DNA from 2 places in the Caballeronia zhejiangensis genome. Region 2 is predicted to be linked to the other one. Evidence: riboswitches for the same ligand, from Rfam matches in the RefSeq annotation. Region 2 holds a riboswitch; the other holds the start of a gene.

Region 1 (7,185 bases), on a different replicon from region 2:
CGAAGTCGCCAAGGGCCTCGACATGCACCGCGACGTGCTCTCGCGCATGGAGTTCACGCCGCTTATCGATGAGCGTCTGCTCGAAAACGCTCCGGCTCACTAACGCCGCTCAACTACCGCTCACATTCGATTCTCGGGAAGAAGAGGTTCTTCATGTCTGACACTGACATTCTCTACGAAGCCAAAGGTAGCATCGCCACCATCACGCTGAACCGCGCTTCGCGACATAACGCGCTGACGTTACAAATGCTGGATGACATCGACCGTGCCGTGGCGGACGTCGAGCGCAACGATGAAATCCGCGTGCTGAAGATCGAAACCACCAGTCCGCGCTTCTTCTGCAGCGGCGCAGATATCAACGAGTGGGGCGACATCGATTCGCAAAAGATGGGCACCCGTTTCATTCGGGAAGGCAACCGTGTGTTCCGTCGAATCGCGGAACTCGACAAACCGACGATCGCTGTCCTTTCTGCCAGCGCGCTCGGTGGCGGATTCGAACTCGCGCTGACGTGCGACCTGCGCTACGCAAGCACCCAGGCCAAGGTTGGCTTTCCCGAAGCGTCGGTGGGCGCCATCCCCGGATGGATGGGCTGCTCGCGGCTTTCCGAACTCGTCGGCGCAACCCGCACGCGCGAGTTGATCCTGCTCGGTGAACCGATCTCCGCCGAAACCGCTGTCGCGTGGGGCGTGGTCAACGAAGCTGTCGAAGCGGATCAGCTACGCAGCCGCGTCAATGTCGTCTGCGAGACGCTCATCAAACGATCAAGGACGTCTCTGTCCGTGGGCAAACGGCTTATCCGCATGATGGAGACGGGCCAGCACGATTACGCTCACGAACTCGCCGCATCGGTATGCAAGGCGTCGCCCGATGCAATTGAAGGCGTCGCGGCATTCCGCGAAAAGCGCCATGCATCTTTCCGTTAAATCTCAAATCCATCACGCAGTGATGTAAGCCGCATCAGCGGATCAAGCACCTCAGGAGACAGGAGTCGCTCATGGACCGTACATCTATTCGGTGGCGCATCTGCGCGCTGCTTTTCTTCGCAACCACGATTAATTACCTGGACCGTCAGGTGCTGGGCCTGCTCAAGCCCGAGCTTGCCGTCACGTTCAACTGGACCGAAACGCAATACAGCTACATCGTCATGGTGTTCACGGCTTGCTATGCAATCGGCATGGTGCTTTCTGGCAAGATGGTCGATAAGTTCGGCGTCAAGATCGGTTACGGCGTGTGCGTATTGGTTTGGAGTATCGCTGCCTGCGGGCATGCGCTCGTGCGCAGCACGCTGGGCTTTGGCGTCATGCGCGCCCTGCTTGGCATCTCGGAATCTGGCAGCTTCCCCTGCGCAGTGAAGAGCGTGTCGGAGTGGTTCCCGCGCAAAGAGCAGGCACTTGCGGTGGGAATCCTGACTTCCGGCACTAGTATCGGAGCGGTGGCGGCACCGGCCACCGTGCCGTGGCTGGCTGCAACGTACGGCTGGGAGGCCGCGTTCTTCATCACCGGCATGACGGGATTCATCTGGCTGGCCTTCTGGTACTTCATGTATCAGGTGCCGGCAAAGCACGCCAAGATCAATGAAGCCGAACTAACCTACATCAGCGAGGATTCGGCTTCTGCTCCCGCGACCCAAAAGGTAAGCTGGTTCACGTTGCTCAAGCTGCGTCCGACATGGGCCTTCTTCGCCGGTAAGCTGCTGACCGACCCGATTTGGTGGTTCATGCTCTTCTGGCTGCCGTCGTATTTCAACTCGCGCTTTCACCTCGATCTGAAGAACCTCGGCCTTCCGCTGGTGATGGTATATGTCGCAACTTCAATAGGTAGCATTGGCGGTGGTTTCATCTCGTCCAAGCTGATTCAGCGCGGCTGGTCTGTGACGAAGGCGCGACAAACTACCATGCTTGTCTTTGCGTTCCTTGTTATGCCGATCGCATTCTCGCCGTTCATCGACAACATGTGGGCGATGGTTGGCCTGTTGAGTTTGGCGGCAGCCTCGCACCAGGCATGGTCGGCAAACCTTTTCACCACCGCATCTGACATGTTCCCGAAGGCAGCAGTCGGTTCCGTTGTTGGGATTGGTGGCTTGGCCGGTGCGTTGGGCGCGACGCTTTTCCCGCTGCTTGTTGGCGCAGTGCTGGACCATTTCAAGATGCTCGGCCACATCAATGCAGGCTACAACGTGCTGTTCGTCGTCTGTGGTTCGGCCTATCTTTTGGCGTGGATCGTAATGCGTGTCATCCGCTCGTCGGGCAAGCCCGTCGACATTGCGCAACTCACGCCGACCGCCCATAGTTGAAGTCAGCCGCTTTGACGCGCCTTTCAGTTGCTCGCCGAGCTTCGGGAGGCGGCGATGGCAAGTCTCTCATTCGTAGCGGGAGGAAGATCCGGCCGGCTCCCACTTAGGTTAAACGACGAAAGGCTGCACGGGACATGTTTCATGCAGCCATGGCACGCAATGCAGCGGCCATGCGCGCCGGCGTTCCGATGAGGCTGCCTGGCTACCTTTGTCGATCCTCACCGCTGACGCGGCAAGATGTGAGGCCGCTTGGCTTTTCGCCTTTGGGAAAACCGTAGCGATCCGTCGCGCGACGGCTCCCTGGATGGTTGGCAACGGCATTGTCGCCAGCGATAGCTCGAGCGTTGGAAGCAGCCATCGAAATCGCAACGGTGGAGCGGCAGAGGAGGGGCGCAGGTCAACGATCACCGTGCCGTTCATTGGTTGCTCATGGCGCCGGGCCGCGATGACGGGCGCAGGTGCGATTGTGAAAAACTCCGGCAACCACAGCCCGCCACACGCGCCGTCCACAGAGATATAAACAGTGGCTGCGCGTCATGCAGGCACTGAAGCCCCGACCAACCTCTCAAATTCGGGCGAGTCGTGTCTTTCCGAGAGTAAATTCCGGGGGAAGGACCAAGGAAAGAAAGGCTTGCCACGCGCATTTCGGATGGGTATCGTCGAGGTGTTCGACAACGCGCCACGGAAGAGCTCGTCCCCGCGACGACGCCGACGGAGCAACCGCCCCGGAAACTCTCAGGCAAAAAGGACCGTGTGCGCCGGAACATCTGGAGAGCGGCGCCATGCGCGCCCACCGAAGGGGAGCCCCGGCCGGCAGCAATGCACGGCGCGCGGGCGAAACTCTCAGGTACATGGACAGATGGGGCATCGGTGCCGGCTATGGACGGCCGGCGATGCTCAACGAAAACTGGACCATGTCATGTCACGAATCGCCATCATCGGCGCCGGGATCACCGGCGTCACGAGCGCGTACGCCCTCGCGCAGCGCGGCCTTCGCGTCACCGTGCTCGAACGTCATCGCTATGCCGCGATGGAAACCTCCTTCGCCAACGGCGGGCAACTCTCCGCCAGCAACGCGGAAGTCTGGAACAGCCGCGCGACCGTGCTGAAAGGTCTCAAGTGGATGTTCACGCGCGACGCGCCCTTGCTGATGAATCCGCGCCCCGGCTGGCACAAGTACAGCTGGATGGGCGAATTCCTGCGGCAGATTCCGAACTATCGGGCCAACACGGCCGAGACCGTGCGCCTCGCGCTCGCGGCGCGCGAGCATCTGTTCCGCATCGCGGAGACGGAGCGCATCGACTTCGATCTGGAGCGGCGCGGCATCCTGCATTTCTACGCTACCCGCACGGAGTTCGAGGCCGCGTCGAAGGTGAACGAGATTCTCAACGGCGCGGGCCTTGCGCGCCATGCGGTAACAGCTAAGGAAATCGCGTCGATCGAGCCGACGCTGAAGGGCAATTTTCATGCGGGCTTCTTCACGCCCTCCGATTCGACCGGCGACATCCACAAGTTCACGCGCGGTCTCGCCGATGCATGCGTGCGTTACGGCGTCGAGTTCCGCTATGAGACGTCGGTGAAATCGTTCGATGATGAGGCGGGCCGCATTGCGCTGAGGGTCGAGCAGGCGGGCGAAGAAAGCGTGCTTCAGTTCGACGGCATCGTGATCTGCGCGGGCGTGGGCAGCCGGGCGTTCGCCTCGATGGCCGGCGATCACGTCAACGTTTATCCAGTCAAAGGCTATTCGATCACCGTCTGTCTCGACGATGCGCGCAGCCGCGAGAACGCGCCGTGGGTCAGCCTGCTCGACGACCGCGCGAAGATCGTCACGAGCCGTCTCGGCGCGGATCGATTCCGCGTGGCGGGCACGGCGGAGCTGAACGGCTTCAACCGCGACATCCGCGCGGACCGCATCGCGCCGTTGGTCGAATGGACGCGGCGTTACTTTCCTGAAGTGTCGACCGCGCGCGTGATTCCGTGGAGTGGCCTGCGCCCGATGTTGCCGAGCATGCTGCCGAAGGTCGGGCAGGGCAGGCGTCCCGGCGTGTTCTACAACACCGGGCACGGGCATCTCGGATGGACGCTTTCGGCGGCGACGGCGGAACTCGTCGCGGAAGCCGTGCTGCGGAAGTGGCCGGGAAAACCGGTTCAGGTCGCTGCTGCGCCGTCGGCAAGCATGGCGCGCAGCGAAGCGCTGCTCTGAGCGGCGCGTTCCCCGCTTGAAACATCAAGCGGGGAACGCGCGTTACCAGCCGATCGCCGCACCGTCGCTGCGCGGATCGTGTCCGCCTTCGAAACATCCGTTCGGATAACGGATGATCGCGCCCGCATGGCCCATCGTTTCGTCGTAGGGCAGCAGCACATCGACTTCGTGGCCGAGGCTTCGGAGCGCAGCGGCGGTCTCTTCGCCGAAGCGCGCTTCGAGCTTGAGCGAGTCGCTCGCCTGTCCCCATGTCCGGCCGAGCAGCCAGCGCGGCGCATCGATGGCCGTCTGCGGATTCCATCCGTACCGCGCGATTCGGGTGAACACCGCGCTCTGCGATTGCGGCTGACCGTCGCCGCCCATGTTGCCGTAGACCATCACGCGACCGTCGGCGAAACGCGCGAGCGCGGGATTCAGCGTGTGGAACGGCCGGCGTCCCGGCATCAGCGGATTGCGCGAGGCTGCGTCGAGCGAAAAGCTGCAGCCGCGGTTCTGCCAGTTCACGCCCGACGAAGGCAGCACGATCCCGCTGCCGAACTCGTGATAGATGCTCTGGATGAAGCTCACGGCAACGCCATCGCCGTCGATGACGCCGAGCCATACCGTGTCGGCGGGGCCGAGGCCGTTGCCCCACGGCGCGGCGCGATCCATCGAGATTTGCGCGGCGAGCTCGTCGAGACGTTCGGGCGCAAGCAGCGCCTGCGGATCGACGTCCATGTGATCGGGATCGGTGACGTGCGCATCGCGGATCGCGAACGCGAGCTTCGTCGCCTCGACGCACGCGTGAACATACGCCGGGCCAAGCGGGTCCATGTCGTCGCGCAGCACACGGTCCAGCAATCCGACGATGATGAGCGACACAATGCCTTGCGTCGGCGGCGGCATGTTGTAGACGGTGCCGAGCGAATGGGCGAGGGCGAGCGGCGTCACGATCCGCGCGTGGTGACGTTCGAGATCGCCGGCCGCGAGCGGGCTTCCCAGCGCGCTCAATTCCGCCACCATGCTGCGCGCGAGATCGCCGCGATAGAAATCGTCGAGCCCGTTGCGCACGAGTTGCGTAAGCGTCGCGGCCATGCGCGGCTGCGTGAAGCGATCGCCAGCCTGCAAGGGCGCGGGCATGAAGGTGTCCGCGAAGCTGGGCAAGCTTTCGAGTTCATCGCGCTTGGCGGCGATGCAGCGCGCCTGACTTTCCGTGACGGGCACGCCGTGCGTCGCATAGTCGATTGCATCGTCCAGCAGCCGCGACAACGGCAGCCGTCCGCCCAGCGTCGTGCGCGACCACTCGAACGCCGCATGCCAGCCCGATACCGTACCCGCAACCGTATTCGCGGCAAGCGGCCCGCGATGCGGAATGCGCTCCAGCCCGAGCCCGCGATACCGCTCGATCGTCGCCGCCGCCGCCGCCGCGCCGCACGCTTCGATGCCGACGGGTTCGGCGCCCGGCCGCGAGACCAGCCAGAAGCCGTCGCCGCCGATGCCGTTCATGTGCGGATAGACGACCGCGATGGTCGCGGCAGCGGCGATCATCGCTTCGACGGCGTTGCCGCCTTCGCGCAGCACGGCGAGCGCGCTCTGCGAGGCGAGCGAGTGCGGCGCGACCGCCATGCCGCGCGTGGCGCGCGACGGATTGAAGGTCTGAATGGTCATGGCTCGGGTGTCGGGAAGGTTCAGGATTGAACGGCGCGCGGCTTCATCTGCGCGCGCATGATTTTCTTGCACATCTGCACGAACTGATTGACGAGCGCCGAACGCTCGCCGCTGATCGCGAGACTTGCGACGACCGGAATCGCGATCTCCGGCGCGAGCGGCGCGACGTTCAGGCCGAACGCGCGGGCGGAAAGCGCCGAGAATTCGTCGACGATCGTGACGAGCCGCGAGCGCGCGGCAAGCGCGATGAGCGAGTGATACGACTGCGCCGTGAGGGTCGTGCGCACGTCGAGCGCGTGCTCCTCGAATCGCTTGTTGAGCAGGCGGCCGACCGGATCGTCGGGGTCGGGGCCGAGGATCTCACGCCCGTCGAAGGCCGCGAGATCGATTGGCGCGGTGTCGTCGAGCACGTCGGGATGACCCACGCACACGAGCCGGCTCGAGGCCAGTTCGATCTCGCGGATCGCCGGATGCGCGACGCTGTGATAGAGCACGCCGACATCCGCGTCCATCAGCGCGATGTTCGCGACCGCGGTCGCGGAGTAGTCGGATCGCACGGAGAGCTTCACGTTCGGATGCATCGCCGCGAACGCTAGCGCCGCATCGGCGACGACGGTCTGCGCGAGCGCCGGTGCGGCCAACACGCGGATCGACGATTCGTCGGTGCCGCCGCGCAGGTTGTCGGCGAGCCGCTGCACCGCGTGCAACTGCTCGTCGAGCTTCATGATCTCGGGAAAGAGGCGCTGGGCCTCGCGCGTCGGAACCAGCTTGCCGCGCGTGCGCTCGAAGAGCGCGTAGCCCAGCTGGCGCTCCGCGCTCTGCAGTATCTGCGTGACCGCCGGCTGCGTGAGCGACAGCAGCGCGGCGGCGGCCTTGAGTGTGCCCGTGACGCGGATCGCGTTGACCACCTCTATGTGCCTGAGTCTCATCGAATGTTTTTTCCGGTCGGATTGGGCCAGGCCGGGCGAGCCGGCGTGCGCGGCAAGACCGGCGCGACGCTCACGCGTTGTTCAGCGCGTTCTCCTCGATGCGCGCAGGCTG
Region 2 (7,185 bases):
AGTCGTCGCGCGTGGTGGTTTCATCGAGCGAAACGCCGACCTGGCTCGCGCTCACATGACGCAGATTGATGTGCGCGGCGTACGCGGCCTGATGCAGCGCGGTCGTGCTCGCGCCGCTTTCGATCGTGACGGTATCGAAGAACGTGTCGTTCGCGATCGTGTAGCCGAGCTTCTTTACGCCCGCCGCAAAGATCGACGCCACGCGATTCACGCGCAGCGCGATCGTCTTGAGACCGCGCGGGCCGTGATAGACCGCGTACATGCTCGCCATGATCGCGAGCAGCGCCTGCGCCGTGCAGACATTCGACGTCGCCTTCTCGCGACGGATGTGCTGCTCGCGCGTCTGGAGCGCGAGACGCAGCGCCGGATTGCCCTGCGCATCGACGGTCACGCCAACGAGACGGCCCGGCATCTGGCGCTTGAATTCATCGCGCACGGCCATGTATGCCGCGTGCGGCCCGCCGAAGCCGACCGGCACGCCGAAACGCTGCGTATTGCCGATCGCGACATCCGCGCCCCATTCGCCCGGCGGCGTGATGAGCGTCAGCGCGAGCAGATCCGCCGCGGCGACGACATGGCCGCCCGCCGCGTGGATCGCTTCGGCGAGCGCGCGATAGTCGCGCACATCGCCGTTCGCGCCCGGATATTGCAGCAGCACGCCGAATGCATTCGCGCTGGCGGCATCGGCGGCGGGACCGACCTTCACGTCGATGCCCGCCGGCTTCGCGCGCGTCTTCACGACTTCGATCGTCTGCGGCAGCACGTCGTCGGCAACGTAGAACACGTTCGACTTCGGCTTGCCGATGCGTTGCAGCAGCGTCATCGCTTCGGCGGCGGCGGTGGATTCGTCGAGCAGCGAGGCGTTGGCCATCGCGAGGCCAGTCAGGTCCATGACCATCTGCTGGAAATTGAGCAGCGCTTCGAGGCGCCCTTGCGAAATTTCCGGCTGATAGGGCGTGTATGCCGTGTACCACGCCGGATTTTCGAGCACGTTGCGCAGGATCACCGCCGGCGTGTGCGTGCCGTAGTAACCCTGGCCGATGTAAGTCCGGAACACCAGATTCTCGTCCGCCAGCTTGCGCAGATACGCGAGCGCTTCCGCCTCGCTTTTCGGCTGCGTGAACGCGCCGAGCGGCAGCGTGTCCTTGCGGCGGATCGATTCAGGAATCACCGCGTCGATGAACGCCGCGCGCGACGCGAAACCGAGCGCGTCGAGCATCGCGCGCTGGTCGGCATCATCGGGGCCGATGTGCCGCTCGGCGAATGCGTCGTGGCATTCGAGCGCGGCGAGTGACAGGGATGTGCGGTTCATCAGGCGATCCGGGTGTTCGAGCTTCATGTGAATTCCTGCGACGCGGCTCGCTCTTGTCTGCGCGAGCCGCCATCGTCATTGAGATGGGTTATTCGCCGATCGACTTGCCGTAGCCTTCGGCGTCGAGCAGCTTGTCGAGCGTGGCGTCGCCGGCCGGCTTGATCTTGAAGAGCCAGCTTTCGTACGGCGCGCCGTTGACCTGATCGGGCGCCGAAGTCAGCGCGTCGTTCGATGCGACGATCTCGCCCGACACCGGCGCGTAAATATCGGAAGCGGCCTTCACCGATTCGATCACCGCGATCGCGTCGCCCGCCGCAACGGTCTTGCCCGCCGCGGGCAGTTCGACGAACACGATGTCACCGAGCGCTTCCTGCGCGTGATCGGTGATGCCGACGGTCAGCGTGCCATCGGATTCGGTGCGGACCCATTCGTGCGATTCGGTGTATTTCAGATCGGCCGGGATGCTCATTGGATGCTCCTTGCGTGGTTCTTTCGTGAGGTTCTTGATCGGAGGAAACGGGCGCGACGGCTTCAGGAAAGCTCAACCAGAACCTTGCCGTTGCGCACGAACGGAAGTTTTACCACGCGCGCCGGCAGTTGCTTGTCGCGGATGACGACCTGCACCGTGTCGCCGACGGCAACACCCGTGGGCACGCGCGCGAACGCGATCGACTCCTGCATCGACGGCGAAAACGTGCCGCTCGTGATTTCGCCGTCGCCGCGTTCCGTGACGACTTTCTGATGCGCGCGCAGCACGCCGCCCGCCTTGCCGTTTTCCTTGATGAGCACGAGCCCGACGAAGTTCGCCTTCGAGCCGTGCGCTTCGAGCGCGCTGCGGCCGACGAAATCGCGCGGCGTCTTCAGATCGACGGTCCACGCGAGGCCGGCGTCGAGGGGCGAGACGTTCTCGTCCATGTCCTGGCCGTAGAGGTTCATGCCGGCTTCGAGGCGCAGCGTGTCGCGCGCGCCGAGGCCGGCGGGCTTCACGCCTGCGTCGCGCAAAGCGTTCCAGAGCGCTTCCACATGCGTCGCTGGCACGACGATCTCGAAACCGTCCTCGCCGGTGTAGCCGGTGCGCGCGAGCATCAGTTCGCCGAATTGCGTCGACGGGAAAACGACCGCGTTGAACGGCTTGATGTCCTGCGTCTGCGCGCGCGTGTCCGGCAGCACTTGCCAGGCTTTTTCGCGCGCGTTCGGACCTTGCACGGCGATGATCGCGAGGTCGCGACGCGGCGTGATGGAAAGGTTGAATTCGCCTTCGGCATTCAATTGACCGAACCAGGCGATGTCCTTCTCCGCCGTGCCCGCATTCACGACGACGCGAAAACTCGTTTCGGAGAAGTAGTAGACGATCAGATCGTCGATGACGCCGCCGTCGCCGTCGAGCAGGCAGGAATAGAGCGCTTTTCCGGGCGTCGTCAGCTTGTCGACGTTATTGGCGATCGCGTACTTGAAGAATTCGCGGACGGCCTCGCCTTCGAAATCGACGACGCGCATGTGCGAGACGTCGAACATGCCGGCGTCGGTACGCACCGCGCGGTGCTCGTCGATCTGCGAACCGTAGTTGACGGGCATGTCCCAGCCGCCGAAATCGACCATGCGCGCGTTGAGCGCGAGGTGAGCGGCGTGCAGCGGCGTGTGTTGAAGAGAAGTCATCGGGGCCTCGGTTCGCGAAACAAAAAAGGCCACGCAGCGCACTATTCGCCTGCCGGATGCGCCTTTCGTGCTGCGGGAAGCAGCGCGCAAGGCCCATGCCGCGAGCGGTTGCGATGCGTGACCCCTCTGTCCTCGGTACCTGAGAGATTGCGCGAACCGTGCACGGCTGTGCCGCGGTCCATCGCGCGCCCCTTCGGTGGGCAACTGGCTCAATGACGAAGCCGCTGCCGCTCTCCAGAGTGCGAGGAAACTCGTTCCTCGACGCGGTCGGTCCTTTTGCCTGAGAGTTTGCGGGTATGCCCCTTCGGCGGCGCGGTCTTTCTCGTTGCGATGAAAGGCCACGCGCTCTCCCGACGCGTGCGGCAGAATTTACGCGACCGAATTGGGGTTGTCAAACGGATTCGGACTTGCGCGATTGCGCTTTTCCGCAGATTCGAAACCGATGCAAACGCGCGAGCGTGTATCGACAAATCCGTCGTAGTTTGTTTCAGAAGCAGCGCTTTTTCGCAATGAAATTATGCGTACACTGTTCGGATCGCGTTGATTCCTCTTCGACGATCATGGCCACGATCACCATCAACGGCGTTACTTATACAGGCAACCATGTGTCGGTTCGCGGCGGCCGCGTGCTCGTCGACGGCAAGAACGTGAGCGCCGGCGAAGCGACGCGCATCACGCTCGAAGTGCACGGCGACCTTCAGGCGTTTCAGGCGGACAACTGCGATACGGTCGCGGTTCACGGCGCGGTCGGCGTCGTGTCGACCGTGTCGGGCAACGTGACTTGCGGCGATGTCGGCGGCGCGGTGTCGACGGTGTCGGGCAACGTGAACTGCGGCGACATCGCCGGCGAAGTGCGGACGACGTGCGGCAGCGTCAGCCGCCGCTAGGCGTCAGCCGCGCGCGAAGGGCACGCGCCGCCCTTCTTGCTCGCTCTGCATCGCGAGTTCGATGATCGTCATCGTGTCGACTGCGTCCTGCGGCGAAACCGGAAACGGCTTGCCATCCAGAATCGCCGCCGCCAGCGCACGATAAAACTCGACGTACGCGCCATCTCTCGTGGCGAATTCGTGACGCAGATCGAGATCGCCATCGACCTCGCGCAACGTGCCCGGCGGATTCTTCGCGAACTCCGGATTGCCCGGGCGCATCCCCGAACGCAACTGATCTTCCTGCGTATCGAGCCCGTTCTTCACATAACTGCCGCGCGTGCCGTGGATCGCGAAACGCGGCGGCTCCAGCGCCGCGAGCGCGCTCGCGTGCAGGATTACTTCCTTGTCGGCGTAACCGAGCACGAGATGCACGTAGTCCGGCGCGTGCGCGTGGTCGCGATGCGCCTTCACGAACGCCGTCACCGTTTGCGGCGCGCCGAAGAGCGTCAGCGCCTGATCGATCAGATGCGGCCCCAGATCGAACAGCAGGCCGCCGCCGCGCTCCGCTTCCTCGCGCCAGCGCTGCGGCACTTTCGGGCGGAAACGGTCGAAATGCGATTCGTAATGCGTGATGCGCCCGAGCCGTCCGCTTTCGATGAGCGCGCGCACCGTCATGAAATCGCCGTCCCAGCGACGGTTGTGAAACGGCGCGAACACGAGCCCTTTCTGCTGCGCGAGATCGGCGAGCGTGCGGGCGTCGCGCGACGAAAGCGTCACCGGTTTGTCGACGACCACGTGTTTGCCCGCCGACAGCGCCCGATGCGCGAGATCGAAGTGCGTGTCGTTCGGCGTCGCGACGACGACGCACTGGAGTTCGTCGATGGCGAGCAGCGCGTCGAAATCCGCGACGATCCGCGCGTTCGGATAATCGGCCTGCGCGCGCTCGGCCTGCGACGTGGCGATGGCCGTGACTTCGGCGCGGCCGCAGTGCTCGATGACGGGCGCGTGAAACGTCGCGCCGGCGAGGCCGTAGCCCATTACGCCGACTTTGAGTGCTGTGTCCATGCGGGCATCGTCCTGTCGTTGAATTGACCGGATATTGTGGCACGAACAGGGGCCGGAACCGCGCCGCCTCTATCGTCGCCTCTATCGTGTTAACATCGCGCTCTCCTTCGCGCAAGTCACAGCCAGGCGCGCCCAAACTCCAAAGCCAAAACGATGTCCGCTGGTCTGAACGCCGCGCAAAGCGAAGCCGTGCGCTATCTCGATGGTCCCTGTCTCGTGCTCGCCGGCGCGGGCAGCGGCAAGACGCGCGTCATCACGCAGAAGATCGCGCATCTGATCGAAGGGCGCGGCTTCGAGCCGAAGCACATCGCCGCGCTCACCTTCACGAACAAGGCCGCGCTCGAAATGCGGGAGCGCACGGCCAAGCTCCTCGAAGGCAAGACGCTCACGACGCCCGGCAAGGAAGGCCGCAAGATTCCCGTCAATCAGTTGACGATTTGCACGTTCCACTCGCTCGGCGTGCAGATCATGCGGCAGGAAGCGGAACACGTCGGACTCAAGCCGCAGTTCTCGATCATGGATTCCGACGATTGCTTCGGCATGGTTCAGGAACAGCTCGGCACGACGGACAAAGGCCTGATCCGCAAGATCCAGTCGATCATCTCGCTGTGGAAGAACGCGATGGTTTCGCCCGATCAGGCGTCCGTGCTCGCGAGCAACGAGGACGAGCATCAGGCGGCGATCGTCTATCGGAGTTACGCCGCGACGCTGCACGCGTATCAGGCGCTCGATTTCGACGATCTGATCCTGCGTCCCGCGCAGCTTTTCGCGGAGAACGAGCAGGTGCGCGACAAGTGGCAGAACCGCCTGCGCTATCTGCTGATCGACGAATATCAGGACACGAACGCGTGCCAGTATGAACTCGTGAAGCTGCTGGCCGGTCCGCGCGCCGCGTTCACGGCCGTCGGCGACGATGACCAGGCGATCTACGGCTGGCGCGGCGCGACCATCGAAAATCTCGCGCAGCTCGGCAAGGATTTCCCGAAGCTGCATGTCATCAAGCTGGAGCAGAACTATCGCTCGACGGTGCGGATTCTGACGGCGGCGAACAACGTCATCGCCAACAATCCGAAGCTGTTCGAGAAGAAGCTCTGGTCCGAGCACGGCATGGGCGACACGATCACCGTCACCGGCTGCAACGACGAAGAGCACGAGGCGGAATCCGTCGTGTTTCGCTTGTCGGCGCACAAGTTCGAGCGGCGCACGCAATTTCGCGATTACGCGATTCTCTATCGCGGCAACTTTCAGGCGCGCATCTTCGAACAGGTGTTGCGGCGGGAGCGCATTCCTTATGTGCTCTCGGGCGGGCAATCGTTCTTCGACAAGGCCGAGATCAAGGATCTGATCGCGTATCTGCGGCTGATCGCCAATCCCGACGACGATCCCGCTTTCATCCGCGCGATCACCACGCCGCGACGCGGTGTCGGCAACACGACGCTCGAAGCGCTCGGCGCATTCGCGGGCGCGGCGAAGGTGTCGCTGTTCGAGGCGGTGTTCATGGGCGGCATCGAGGCGCGTCTGTCGGCGCGGCAGGTCGAGCCGCTGCGCACGTTCTGCGAATGGATCCGGCGTCTGTCGGACCGCGCCGCGCGCGATCCCGCGACCGAAGTTCTCGACGACATGATGGAAGCCATCCACTACGAGTCGTATCTCTATGACGCGTACGACGAGCGCCAGGCGCAGTCGAAATGGCAGAACGTGCTCGAATTTCTCGAATGGCTGAAGCGCAAGGGCACGAAGCCGGAAGCCGCGCCGGGCGCGGAGCAGACCGGTTTCGACACCGCCGACGGTTTCGCCGATGAAGGCAAGAACCTGCTCGGCCTGATCCAGACCGTCGCGCTGATGTCGATGCTCGAAGGCAAGGAAGAAGACCCGGATGCAGTGCGCCTGTCGACGGTGCATGCGTCGAAGGGGCTGGAGTATCCACACGTCTTTCTGGTGGGCGTCGAGGAAGGCATCATGCCGCATCGCGGCAGTTCGGACGACGACGCGCCCGTCGACGATTCGCGCATCGAGGAAGAGCGCCGGCTGATGTATGTCGCGATCACGCGGGCGCAGCGCAGTCTGCATCTGAACTGGTGCAAGAAGAGAAAGCGCGCGCGGGAGACGGTGGTGTGCGAGCCGTCGCGGTTCATCCCAGAGATGCTGCTCGACGATGCGCCGCCGCCGACGGCCGAAGAAGCGCCTTTGTCGCCGAAAGATCGCATGGCGATGCTCAAGGCGATGTTGCAGAAGACGTGAACGGTTTGCCGTCTTGCTGATGAAAAACCCCGCTCGCGCGGT

Evidence for each region. A riboswitch is a leader RNA that binds a small molecule or an ion and turns the genes downstream of it on or off. The one in region 2 is predicted to bind glycine.
Region 1: another riboswitch for glycine. It lies ahead of LDZ23_RS32695 (D-amino acid dehydrogenase); the one in region 2 lies ahead of gcvT (glycine cleavage system aminomethyltransferase GcvT).

What each region holds. Positions count from the first base shown of each region.
Region 1 covers NZ_CP084287.1:637,060-644,244, forward strand. The annotation lists gene LDZ23_RS32680 (acyl CoA:acetate/3-ketoacid CoA transferase) at 1-103, shown strand, start outside; gene LDZ23_RS32685 (enoyl-CoA hydratase/isomerase family protein) at 154-924, shown strand; gene LDZ23_RS32690 (MFS transporter) at 996-2,294, shown strand; glycine riboswitch at 2,967-3,056, shown strand; glycine riboswitch at 3,059-3,156, shown strand; gene LDZ23_RS32695 (D-amino acid dehydrogenase) at 3,214-4,497, shown strand; gene LDZ23_RS32700 (gamma-glutamyltransferase family protein) at 4,540-6,144, opposite strand; gene LDZ23_RS32705 (LysR family transcriptional regulator) at 6,165-7,073, opposite strand; gene LDZ23_RS32710 (MFS transporter) at 7,144-7,185, opposite strand, start outside.
Region 2 covers NZ_CP084283.1:2,839,723-2,846,907, forward strand. The annotation lists gene gcvP (aminomethyl-transferring glycine dehydrogenase) at 1-1,339, opposite strand, end outside; gene gcvH (glycine cleavage system protein GcvH) at 1,401-1,781, opposite strand; gene gcvT (glycine cleavage system aminomethyltransferase GcvT) at 1,844-2,968, opposite strand; glycine riboswitch at 3,085-3,216, opposite strand; glycine riboswitch at 3,226-3,331, opposite strand; gene LDZ23_RS13675 (hypothetical protein) at 3,529-3,855, shown strand; gene LDZ23_RS13680 (oxidoreductase) at 3,859-4,902, opposite strand; gene LDZ23_RS13685 (UvrD-helicase domain-containing protein) at 5,056-7,143, shown strand.